Regions from separate parts of the Rhizobium sp. BR 250 genome, predicted to be linked through region 2. Evidence: riboswitches for the same ligand, from Rfam matches in the RefSeq annotation. Region 2 holds a riboswitch; the other holds the start of a gene.
The links. Region 2 has a riboswitch for S-adenosylmethionine ahead of QD336_RS05450 (O-succinylhomoserine sulfhydrylase). Riboswitches for the same ligand answer to the same signal wherever they lie in the genome.
Positions count from the first base shown of each region.

Region 1: it holds a riboswitch for S-adenosylmethionine, as region 2 does, so the genes downstream of both, metA (homoserine O-acetyltransferase MetA) here and QD336_RS05450 (O-succinylhomoserine sulfhydrylase) in region 2, are expected to answer to the same signal.

Region 1 covers NZ_JARWKW010000005.1:183,502-188,866, forward strand. Annotated here, with positions in the region: gene QD336_RS10235 (ABC-F family ATP-binding cassette domain-containing protein) at 1-1,626, opposite strand, end outside; gene QD336_RS10240 (thiamine diphosphokinase) at 1,631-2,284, opposite strand; SAM riboswitch at 2,375-2,451, shown strand; gene metA (homoserine O-acetyltransferase MetA) at 2,536-3,462, shown strand; gene QD336_RS10250 (aldose epimerase family protein) at 3,640-4,659, shown strand; gene mtgA (monofunctional biosynthetic peptidoglycan transglycosylase) at 4,677-5,365, opposite strand, start outside.
Region 2 covers NZ_JARWKW010000003.1:41,464-46,828, forward strand. Annotated here, with positions in the region: tRNA gene QD336_RS05440 (tRNA-Gly) at 362-435, opposite strand; gene QD336_RS05445 (2'-deoxycytidine 5'-triphosphate deaminase) at 489-1,589, opposite strand; SAM riboswitch at 1,663-1,741, shown strand; gene QD336_RS05450 (O-succinylhomoserine sulfhydrylase) at 1,785-2,969, shown strand; gene apaG (Co2+/Mg2+ efflux facilitator ApaG/CorD) at 3,203-3,595, shown strand; gene QD336_RS05460 (Hsp33 family molecular chaperone) at 3,668-4,657, opposite strand; gene argF (ornithine carbamoyltransferase) at 4,897-5,365, opposite strand, start outside.

The sequences.
Region 1 (5,365 bases), on a different contig from region 2:
TTCGAGGGCGAATTTCTGCTTGAAGGAGAGTTTGCCCTTGGCCTTTGCAGGCTCCTGCGGCGTCGAAGCTGAAGATACCGCCTTGGCCTTTTCCTGCCTTTCGGCCTTGCGTTTTTCTTCGGCCGCACCCTTGCGCTGCGCCATCATGTCCGAATAGCCGCCCGCATATTCGATCCAGCGCCCATCCGGCTGATCGGGGTTGGCCGGTGCGATGGTGGAGGTGACGGTGCGGTCCAGAAAATCACGGTCGTGGCTGACGAGAATGACCGTGCCGGAAAAACCGGCGACGATCTCCTGCAGCAGATCGAGCGTTTCAATATCGAGATCGTTGGTCGGTTCGTCGAGGATCAGAAGATTGGTCGGCCGGGCCAGAATGCGCGCCAGGATAAGACGGGCGCGCTCCCCACCGGAAAGATTGCGGATGGGCGTGCGCGCCTGCTCCGGCTGGAACAGGAAGTCCTTCATGTAACCAGTGACATGCTTCACTTCGCCATTGACGAGAAGATTGTCACCACGCCCGTCGGTCAGATAATGCGCGAGCGTTTCGTTAGGATTGAGATCCTCACGCTTCTGGTCGAGCGTGGCGATCTCCAGATTGGTGCCGAGCTTCACCGTGCCGCTATCGGGCTCAAGCTGGCCCGTCAGCATCTTCAGAAGCGTGGTTTTGCCCGCACCGTTCGGTCCGACGAGACCGATGCAGTCACCACGATGCACGCGAAGCGAAAATGGCGCGACGATCACGCGCTCACCATAAGCCTTGGTGATGGCATCCGCCTCGATGACCAGCTTGCCGGATTCCCGCCCTTCCGTGACGGTCGCCTGCACGGAACCCTGCGGTCCCTTGTGGCCGCGATATTCCGCGCGCATGGCCTGAAGCTCGCCGACGCGGCGCATGTTACGCTTGCGCCTTGCGGTCACGCCATAGCGCATCCAGTGTTCTTCGCGCTCAATGGCCTTGCCGAGCTTGTGCTGTTCAAGCTCTTCCTCTTCCAGCACCTTGTCGCGCCATTCCTCGAAATGGGCAAAGCCGCGATTGAGGCGACGCGACTGGCCGCGATCGAGCCACACCGTGGAGGTCGAGACCTTCTCCAGAAAGCGCCGGTCGTGCGAGATCAGCACCAGCGCACTGCGCGTCTGCTGCAGCTCGCTTTCCAGCCATTCGATGGTGGGAAGGTCCAGATGGTTGGTGGGCTCGTCCAGCATCAGAATATCGGGTTCCGGCGCCATGACGCGGGCAAGCGCCGCACGGCGTGCTTCGCCGCCTGAAAGGCTCTCCGGGTTTTCCTGTCCGGTAAGACCCAGATGCTCGAGAAGATAGGTCACGCGATAGGGATCGTCGCCCGGCCCGAGCCCCGATTCCGCATAGGCCTGAATGGTGTCGTAACCGGCAAAATCCGGCGCCTGTTCCAGGTAACGAATGGTGGCGGCCGGATGCCGGAAAACCTCGCCCGACTGCGCTTCAACCAGGCCGGCAGCGATCTTCATCAGCGTGGATTTGCCAGAGCCATTGCGTCCGACGAGGCAGATGCGGTCACCGGGCTCCACCTGGAGATTGGCGCCGTCGAGCAGCGGGGTCACGCCGAAGGTCAGCTTGATATCATCGAGTTTCAGAATTGGGGGTGCCAAGGCGTCAGGCTCCGGTCAGATCATAGGGGCGGGCGAGCACGATGGCTTTGCCGCTTTTCAGCGAGAAATGCACAAGGCCGCCATTCGCGACATTGGAAATAGTGCGGGAGGAACCGAAAGCAAGCGCGAAATCATCAAGCGGATAACGCACATTGCCGATATCGAGCCCCTCCAGGGCGGTAAAGCCGGCGACGGAAAATAACGATCCGGCCGGCAAATCGATGGTGAGCGAACCGGCAAGCAGCGGCTTCGCCTCTTCCTCACCGGAGGTCAGCGTCACCTCGAAACCGCGCTCCGCAAGCGCTACGGCATAAAGAAGGTGCTGAAGCGCATGGTCGCTTCGCGCGCCGCCGAGCGCGCCCACCAGCAGCAACGAACGCGCGCCGCGCGAAAGTGCCTCGGAGACCGCGATCTCACCATCCGTCACTGCCTTTGCGGCCGGATAGGGTTGCCGCGTCACATCCGGCCAGGCATCGAGCAGCTCTTGGCTGGCGGAATCGAAATCTCCGACCCACAGTTCAGGTGTGAGACCAAGCGGCGCGGCATGGCGCATGCCGCCATCGGCCGCAATCACGCGGCTATTGCCGACCGCCTGTTTCAGACGATCGGTCACCGCGACATCGCCGCCAAGCAGAATGGTGAAGCGCTCTTTGTTCATGCCCTGCCTTACCGCACCTCGGCCGAAAATGGAAAGCCGAAACCCCGATGAAATCAGCCTATATTGATTTTCGCCGGCTTCGGGACTATGAAACGCCTCAGTGGTGATTTGCCGACCGGCTTGCAGCCACTTTAAAGAAGTCGCTAAAGGGTCGAGGAAAAGGGCAATTTCCTGGGACCGGCCGCGATTTCGCTGCCGGTTTTTTTTGTTTTCGCAACGTTCTTTACGTGATCCGGAAAAGAGAGTTCGACATGCCAATCAAGATCCCCGATACGCTTCCCGCCTTTGAGACCCTCGTTCATGAGGGTGTGCGGGTCATGACCGAAACGGCGGCCATCCGGCAGGATATCCGCCCGCTCCAGATCGGGCTTCTCAACCTCATGCCGAACAAGATCAAGACGGAAATCCAGATGGCGCGCCTCGTCGGCGCCTCCCCGCTGCAGGTGGAATTGTCGCTCATCCGCATCGGCGGTCACCGCGCCAAGAACACGCCGGAAGAGCATCTCCTCTCCTTCTATGAAACGTGGGAGGAAGTACGCCACCGCAAGTTCGACGGCTTCATCATCACCGGCGCACCGATCGAGCTGCTGGACTATGAAGATGTGACCTACTGGAACGAGATGCAGCAGATTTTCGAATGGACGCAGACCAACGTCCATTCCACCCTGAATGTCTGCTGGGGCGCTATGGCCGCCATCTACCATTTCCACGGCGTGCCGAAATACGAGCTGAAGGAGAAGGCTTTCGGCGTTTATCGCCACCGCAATCTCTGCCCCTCATCGATTTACCTCAACGGCTTTTCGGATGACTTTCAGGTTCCCGTCTCGCGCTGGACGGAAGTGCGCCGCGCCGATATCGAGAAAAACCCCGAACTCGAAATCCTGATGGAATCAGAGGAAATGGGCGTGTGTCTGGTGCATGAGAAGACAGGCAACCGGCTCTACATGTTCAATCATGTCGAATATGATTCGACCTCTCTTTCCGACGAATATTTCCGCGACGTGAATTCCGGCGTGCCCATCAAGCTGCCGCATGATTATTTTCCGCATAACGACCCGGAACTCGCTCCGCTCAACCGCTGGCGCAGCCATGCCCATCTGTTTTTCGGAAATTGGATCAACGAGATATACCAGACGACGCCCTATGATCTCCAAGCCATAGGCAAACTGGCCGCGTAAAGCGCGTCGCGTTTGGCCAAACGCATACGACGCGCTTTCGTCTTTGTTTTAAGCATGTCTTTGTCCCAAAACCGCAGGACACTTTTGGGAGACATGCTTTGAATTGCGGGATTGCGAATTGCCGGAAAATGACGCAACGTCCGCCCGGCAATTCGCGACACCAGGGAGAATGACGAGATGAGCGACGGCGCGGCACGGGAAGATTTCGGTTTCACGGCAACCGGTGAAAAGGTCGAACGCGTCACCATCTCGAAAGACGGTTTGACGGCGAAGGTTATCACCTGGGGCGCTGTCATTCAGGATCTGCGCCTTGACGGCCACCAGCCGCCACTCGTTCTCGGCTTCGACAAGTTTGAGGATTACAAATATTCCTCCTATTTCGGCGCCACGCCGGGCCGCAACGCCAATCGCATCGGCAATGGCAGGTTCGCCATCGACGGGCATGAATACCAGCTGGAGCTGAACGAAAAGGGCGTAACCCATCTGCATGGCGGCAGCGATGGCATGGGCAAGCGCAACTGGATGCTGATGGAACATGGCGAAAGCCATGCCGTCCTGCAGATCATCGATCCCGATGGCCGCGCCGGTTATCCCGGCAACTGCACGGTCACGGCCACCTATACGATCCGCGATGGCGGCGTGCTTTCGGTGGTTTATGAAACGGTGACGGACCAGCCAACCATCGCCAATGTCTGCCAGCACTCCTATTTCAATCTCGATGGCGCGGATACCGCACTTGGTCATGAGATCAGCATCGCCGCTGACTTTTACCTGCCGACAAACGAACAGCAGATACCGACCGGCGAAATCCGCTCCGTCGAAGGCACCGTCTTCGACCTGCGCCACACAACGCCGATGCGGCGCAAGGAGAATGGCGAACAGGTTCTCTACGACCACAATTTCTGCCTCTCGCCCGAGCGTCGCGCCAAGCGCAAGGTCGCCCGCGCCTATTCGCCCGCCTCCGATATCGCACTTGAGGTTCACACGACAGAGCCCGGCGTGCAGTTATATTCGGCCTTCAAGCTGGATGTCCCCGTTCCGGGCCTCGATGGCCGCCATTACGGCCCCTTTGCCGGTTTCTGCCTGGAAACACAGATTTGGCCTGACGCCGTCAATCACCCGGATTTTCCGCATGCGATCCTACGGCCGGGCGAAACCCTGCGTCAGGAAACCGATTATATCTTCACGAAGGGCTGAGAAGCAGAGGGCCGGGATCAGTCCAGTACACAGCCGACATAGCCGCCCGAGGCACGGGCACGGCGCTCGATAAGGCCGGCCAGCCGTTGCAGACCGCGCCCGGGCTTGCTCGCGACACGGTCGATGGGATTGGGCAGGGAGACGGCCAAAAGCGCCGCCTGACGGGAGCTGAGCTTGGCGGCAGGTATCTTGAAATGATGCTGGGCCGCCGCCTCGATGCCGTAAATGCCTGGCCCCCATTCGGCAACATTGAGATAAATCTCCATCATCCGCTTTTTCGACCAGACGAAATCAGCCGCTATTGCCAGCGGCAATTCCAGCCCTTTGCGCAGGAAAGAGCGGCCGTTCCATAAAAACAGGTTCTTCGCCGTCTGCATCGGAATGGTGCTTGCGCCACGGGTGGAGGCGCCGTCGAGTGCATTGCTGACCACGGACTGCATCTGGTTCCAGTCCACACCGCCGTGGAAACAGAATTGCCCATCCTCGGACATCATTACGGATTGCACGAGGCGCGGCGAAATATCCTCGAGCGGCACCCAGCGCCTGTCATAACCCTGCAGGGTCACGAGATCGGCAAGCATCAGCGTTGAAACAGGCCGGATGAACGGCAACGCATAAACCGGGATCAGCAGATAGGGCAGGATCAGCAAGGCCAGCAAGGTCATGATGATGCGCTTTGCCAACGTGCGAAAATCCACCTTCGGAC
Region 2 (5,365 bases):
CCGCTGGCAGGTCGATTCCGTGCCTGAAAGCAGGCTGCCGCCATCTGTGGCGATGCCCATATCGTGCCGTGCATTGATCGCTGTTACCGTCCTGCTTTTATCTCGACGGTGATCGCACAACTTTTCTCCGCGTCCTGCGCCGGAGCTCCCGTCAGGTCCTTCTCCACCCCGCCGTTGCAATAGCGTGCCGAAACACTTGACCGAAGGTGGCGAGAGTTGCCCGCAAATTTCCGGCGCGGCCTCCCTCGCTCGCGTTTTTCGATGTCCGAAAAACGCTGAATTTCACTATTTGCACGCGCCAGGTGAAAACGCTGAAAAATCAGCGCCTATTGGACGTCATTGTTCCTGTTGGAAAGGTCACTGGAGCGGGTGAAGGGAATCGAACCCTCGTATTCAGCTTGGGAAGCTGCTGCTCTACCATTGAGCTACACCCGCGCGCGGACTAAGACATCGGATAGTTCCGAGCGGGTGTCAAGCACCCGCCGGGTTCATTGTTCGGCGCGAAAATGCTTGGAGAGCTTCAGCCCCTGGGCCTGATAATTGGAGCCGAGGCCAGTGCCATAGAGACCCTCCGGTTTCTCAAACATGTGCTCGTAAACCAGACGGCCGACGATCTGGCCGTGTTCGAGGATGAAGGGCACTTCGTGGCTGCGGACCTCAAGCACGGCGCGGCTGCCTGTGCCGCCGGCCTGCGCGTGGCCGAAGCCGGGATCGAAGAAGCCGGCATAGTGCACGCGGAATTCGCCCACCAGCGGATCGAAAGGGGTCATTTCGGCGGCATAAAGCGGCGGCACATGCACGGCTTCGCGTGAAACGAGGATATAGAACTCATCGGGATCGAGGATCAGTTCCGCACGGCCGCGGGCGAAGAGCGGCTCCCAGAAATCGAGGACGTCGTGCTGGGCCTTCTTGTCGACATCCACCACCGCCGTGTGATGTTTGCCGCGATAGCCGATCAGCCCGTTCTCACCGAAACCCTTGAGGTCGATCGACAGCGCAATGCCGCCGCCCGTCACGTTCGGGTTTTCACTCGCCACCAGCGTTTCTGTCTCGTGCAGCTTCAGCAGTTCACTTTCATTGAGAAGTGCGTGGCCGATGCGGAAGCGGATCTGTGACAGGCGGGAGCCGCGACGCACGACGATGGGGAAAGTGCGCGGGCTGATTTCCAGATAAAGCGGGCCCGTATAACCAGCCGGGATCTTGTCGAATTCCTGTGCATTGTCGGTCATCACGCGGGTGAAGATGTCGAGACGGCCGGTCGAGCTTTTCGGATTGGCCGAGGCCGACATGTCCGCCGGCAGATCAAGGCTTTCCATCAGGGGAACGATATAGACACAACCGGTTTCCAGCACCGCGCCCTGGCTGAGATCGACCTCGTGCAGGCTGAGACGATTGAGCTTGTTGATGACACGGGTTCCGGGGCCGGGCATGAAGCTTGCGCGGACGCGATAGGCCTTCGAGCCAAGCCTGAGATCGAGGCTGGCGGGCTGCACCTGGTCGACATCGAGATCGGCCTCGCTTTTCAGCTTGCCGCCCGCAAACAGCGCCCGGATTGCGCCATCCGCCAAAATGCCCGTGGTTCTCGTCATGGTCATCATTCCTTTTTACGGCGACAAAACCAAAAGGAAAGCATTGACGCAAGCCGGTAACGGCAGTATGGCAAGCTTATCCCGTGGTGATTTGGCCGGTCGGCTTGCAGCCACGTTAAACAAGTGGCTAAAAAGACCGGGTGCTAGGAACCGGTCTGCTTTTGCGGCCGGTTTTTTTGTTTTGAAGGTGATCACATGAGCAATAAATGGCGCCCGGCAACCCAGCTCGTTCACGGCGGTACGCTACGCTCACCCTATGGTGAAACGTCGGAAGCGATCTATCTGACCCAGGGTTTCGTTTACGAGAACTCCGAAGCCGCCGAAGCGCGTTTCAAGGGTGAAACGGACGGCTTCATCTACGCCCGCTACGCCAGCCCCACCAATGACATGTTCGAAAAGCGCATGTGCCTGCTGGAAGGCGCCGAAGACGCCCGCGCACTTGCGTCGGGCATGGCCGCCGTCACCGCCGCCATCATGTGCCAGTTGCGCGCCGGCGACCATATCGTCGCTGCACGCGCCCTTTTTGGCTCCTGCCGCTGGGTGGTTGAAACACTTGCGCCGAAATATGGCATCGAATGCACGCTGATCGACGGACGTGATCTCGGCAATTGGGAAAAGGCAATCCAGCCGAACACCAAGCTGTTCTTCCTCGAAAGCCCGACCAATCCGACGCTCGAAGTCGTGGATATTGCCGGTGTGGCGAAGCTCGCCAACCAGATCGGCGCCAAGGTGGTGGTCGACAACGTCTTCGCGACGCCGCTCTTCCAGAAGCCGCTCGAACTCGGCGCCCATATCGTCGTTTATTCGGCCACCAAGCACATTGACGGCCAGGGCCGCTGCCTCGGCGGCGTGATCCTTTCCGACAAGAAGTGGATCGAAGAAGAGCTGCAGGATTATTTCCGCCATACGGGCCCGGCCATGTCGCCCTTCAACGCCTGGACGCTTCTGAAGGGCATCGAGACCCTGCCGTTGCGCGTGAAACAGCAGACGGCCAATGCCTCGAAGATCGCCGATTTCCTCGCCGATAACGGCAAGGTCGCCAAGGTCATCTATCCCGGCCGCGCCGATCACCCGCAGGCTGATATCATCGCCCGGCAGATGTCCGGCGGCTCCACCCTGGTGGCCTTCGAACTGAAGGGCGGCAAGGAAGCGGCCTTCAAGCTGCAGAACGCGCTTGAGATCGTGAAGATTTCCAACAATCTCGGCGATGCCAAGAGCCTCATCACCCATCCCGGCACGACGACGCACAAGAACCTCTCCGACGAGGCGCGTGCCGAACTCGGCATTTCCGGCGGCACGCTCCGCCTTTCCTGCGGCATCGAGGATACCGACGATCTGCTGGAAGATCTGGCAAAGGGTCTTGCGGCCGTTTCCGGCTGAAAATTCAATCCGCAAATCGCCATGGCCTGACCGCGTGTCGGGCCATGGTTTGCCCAAGCGGCCGGAAAAGCCCGCATCAGGCAACCAATATTTACCTTTATCGTTATCCCTAACGGTGGAAAACAGCGCAACAGGAGACGCCCCCTGCCCGTCAAGTCATTCATTTTCTTGACGATAGCCAGAGCCTATAGTGTAGGATGCGGCGGCAGGCATAATATCGAGGTGTGGCGCGTATGTATCGTGCTCTGACAAGGGATATCGAGGTAACGGTCGATCCGTATTATCTCGAGGAACAATCCGACCCGGATGACGATCGTTACGTCTGGGGCTACAAAGTCGTGATCGCGAACAATTCCGATGTCCCGGTGAAACTCGTGAACCGTTATTGGCATATTACCGATCAGAACGGACAGGTGGACGAGGTCTACGGGCCGGGCGTCGTGGGCGAACAGCCGCAGCTCAAACCCGGCGACAGCTATGAATACTCTTCCGGCTGCCCGCTGGATACGCCGTCAGGCCTGATGTTTGGCCATTATGAAATGGAAACGGAAAATGGCGAGGTGTTCAACGTCACCATACCCGCCTTTTCGCTGGATTCACCCGGCCTGATGCGCGTTCTGAACTGACGACATCCACCCGCCAAAGGAAAAGCCGCGCCTCTTAGAGCGCGGCTTTCGATTCAGGCATTCTCAAAAGATTCAGGCGTTCTCGAATTCGCTGACATCATAGCGATAGGTGGTGGAGCAGAACTCGCAGGTTACGGCAATGGCGCCGTCTTCCTCGCTCGCCTTGATCTCCTCGGCGGTGAAGCCGGAGAGCACACCTTTGATCTTGTCCCGCGAGCAGCTGCAGCGGTCGAAAATGGCCTGCGGATCATAGATGCGCACGCCGCTTTCATGGAAAAGCCTGTAGAGCAGGCGTTCCACCGGCACCTGCGGATCGGTCAGTTCGTCAGTATCCACCGTGTTCAGCAGGGTTACGGCTTCAGTCCAGGCATCGTCCTCCTGCACCTCGTGGCCGCCCTCGTCACCATCGCCACCGTGCAGGTCGCGCATGCGCAACCGCTCGGGGGCCTGTGGCAGGAACTGCGCGATCAAGCCACCTGCACGCCAGCCGTGGCGCGGCTTGCCTTCACCGTCGCGGTCGAAGAACTCGGCGACGCCAAGGCGCACGCGGGTGGGAAGCTGTTCCGACTGGCGGAAATAGACCCCGGCAATGTCTTCCAGCGAAGAGCCATCCAGCGGCACGATGCCCTGATAGGGCTGCATGCCCATACCCTGATCGATGGTGAAGGCGAGAATACCGTTGCCCAGCAATTGCTCCGGCGAGGTTGCACCGGCCGCAACCGCTTCCGCCAGCCGCTCCTCATCAAAACGGGCATAAGCGCGCATGCTGTCCGGCGCGGAGAAATCGGCAACCAGCAGGTCAACCGGGCCGTCGCCCTTGGTCTGGACGGTCAGCTTGCCGGAAAACTTCAGCGAGGTGCCGATCAGCGCCGTCAGAACCGTCGCTTCCGCCAGAAGGCGGGCAACCGCAGCGGGATAATCGTGCCGTTCGAGGATGGCGTTCAGCAGCGGCCCGACCTGTACGGCGCGGCCGCGCACATCCAGACCTTCGACCTGAAAGGGCACAACCTTGTCGTCGCCAGCAAAATCGAGATCGTCCAGTTCAACCGTTACATCTGCCATGTGATACTCCTTGGCGCAGCCGTGGCGCCGCTACCGTCCAAAAGTCCGGCTTTTAAATGTGGTTTTTTCGCTTGTCGCACAGAGACCCGGGAAGCGAAACCGCTTCCGGAGAAAAACGTGCAAATCGTGATGACGGCCCGCCAGCAAACCGACGAGCCTTTTCGAAGTCCCACAGATGGTAATCGGTGCGTATAAGTTCAAGCACCCGGCCCGACGATGATCAAGACCGGGTGAATTCCTCAGATCACGCCCATGCACCAGGCGATGACGGACTTCTGTGCGTGGAGACGGTTTTCCGCCTCATCGAAGACCACCGATTGCGGGCCGTCGATCACGGCATCCGTCACTTCTTCACCGCGATGCGCCGGCAGGCAGTGCATGAACAATGCGTCCTTTTCCGCCTTGGCCATCAGCGCCTCATTGACCTGATAGGGCTGGAAGATGTTGTGGCCACGCGCCTTGTGCTCCTGGTTCATGGACACCCAGGTATCGGTGACAACGCAATCCGCACCCGCAACCGCCTTTTCCGCGTCATGATACAGCGCGATCTCGCCGCCATTGTTGCGAGCCCAGTTCAGGAACTTGTCATGCGGTTCGGATCCCATCGGCACCGCCATCGTCATGCGGTAACCGAAGCGTGCCGAGCCCTCGACAAAGGAGTGCAGCACGTTGTTGCCGTCACCCGTCCAGGCGATGGTCTTGCCTTTG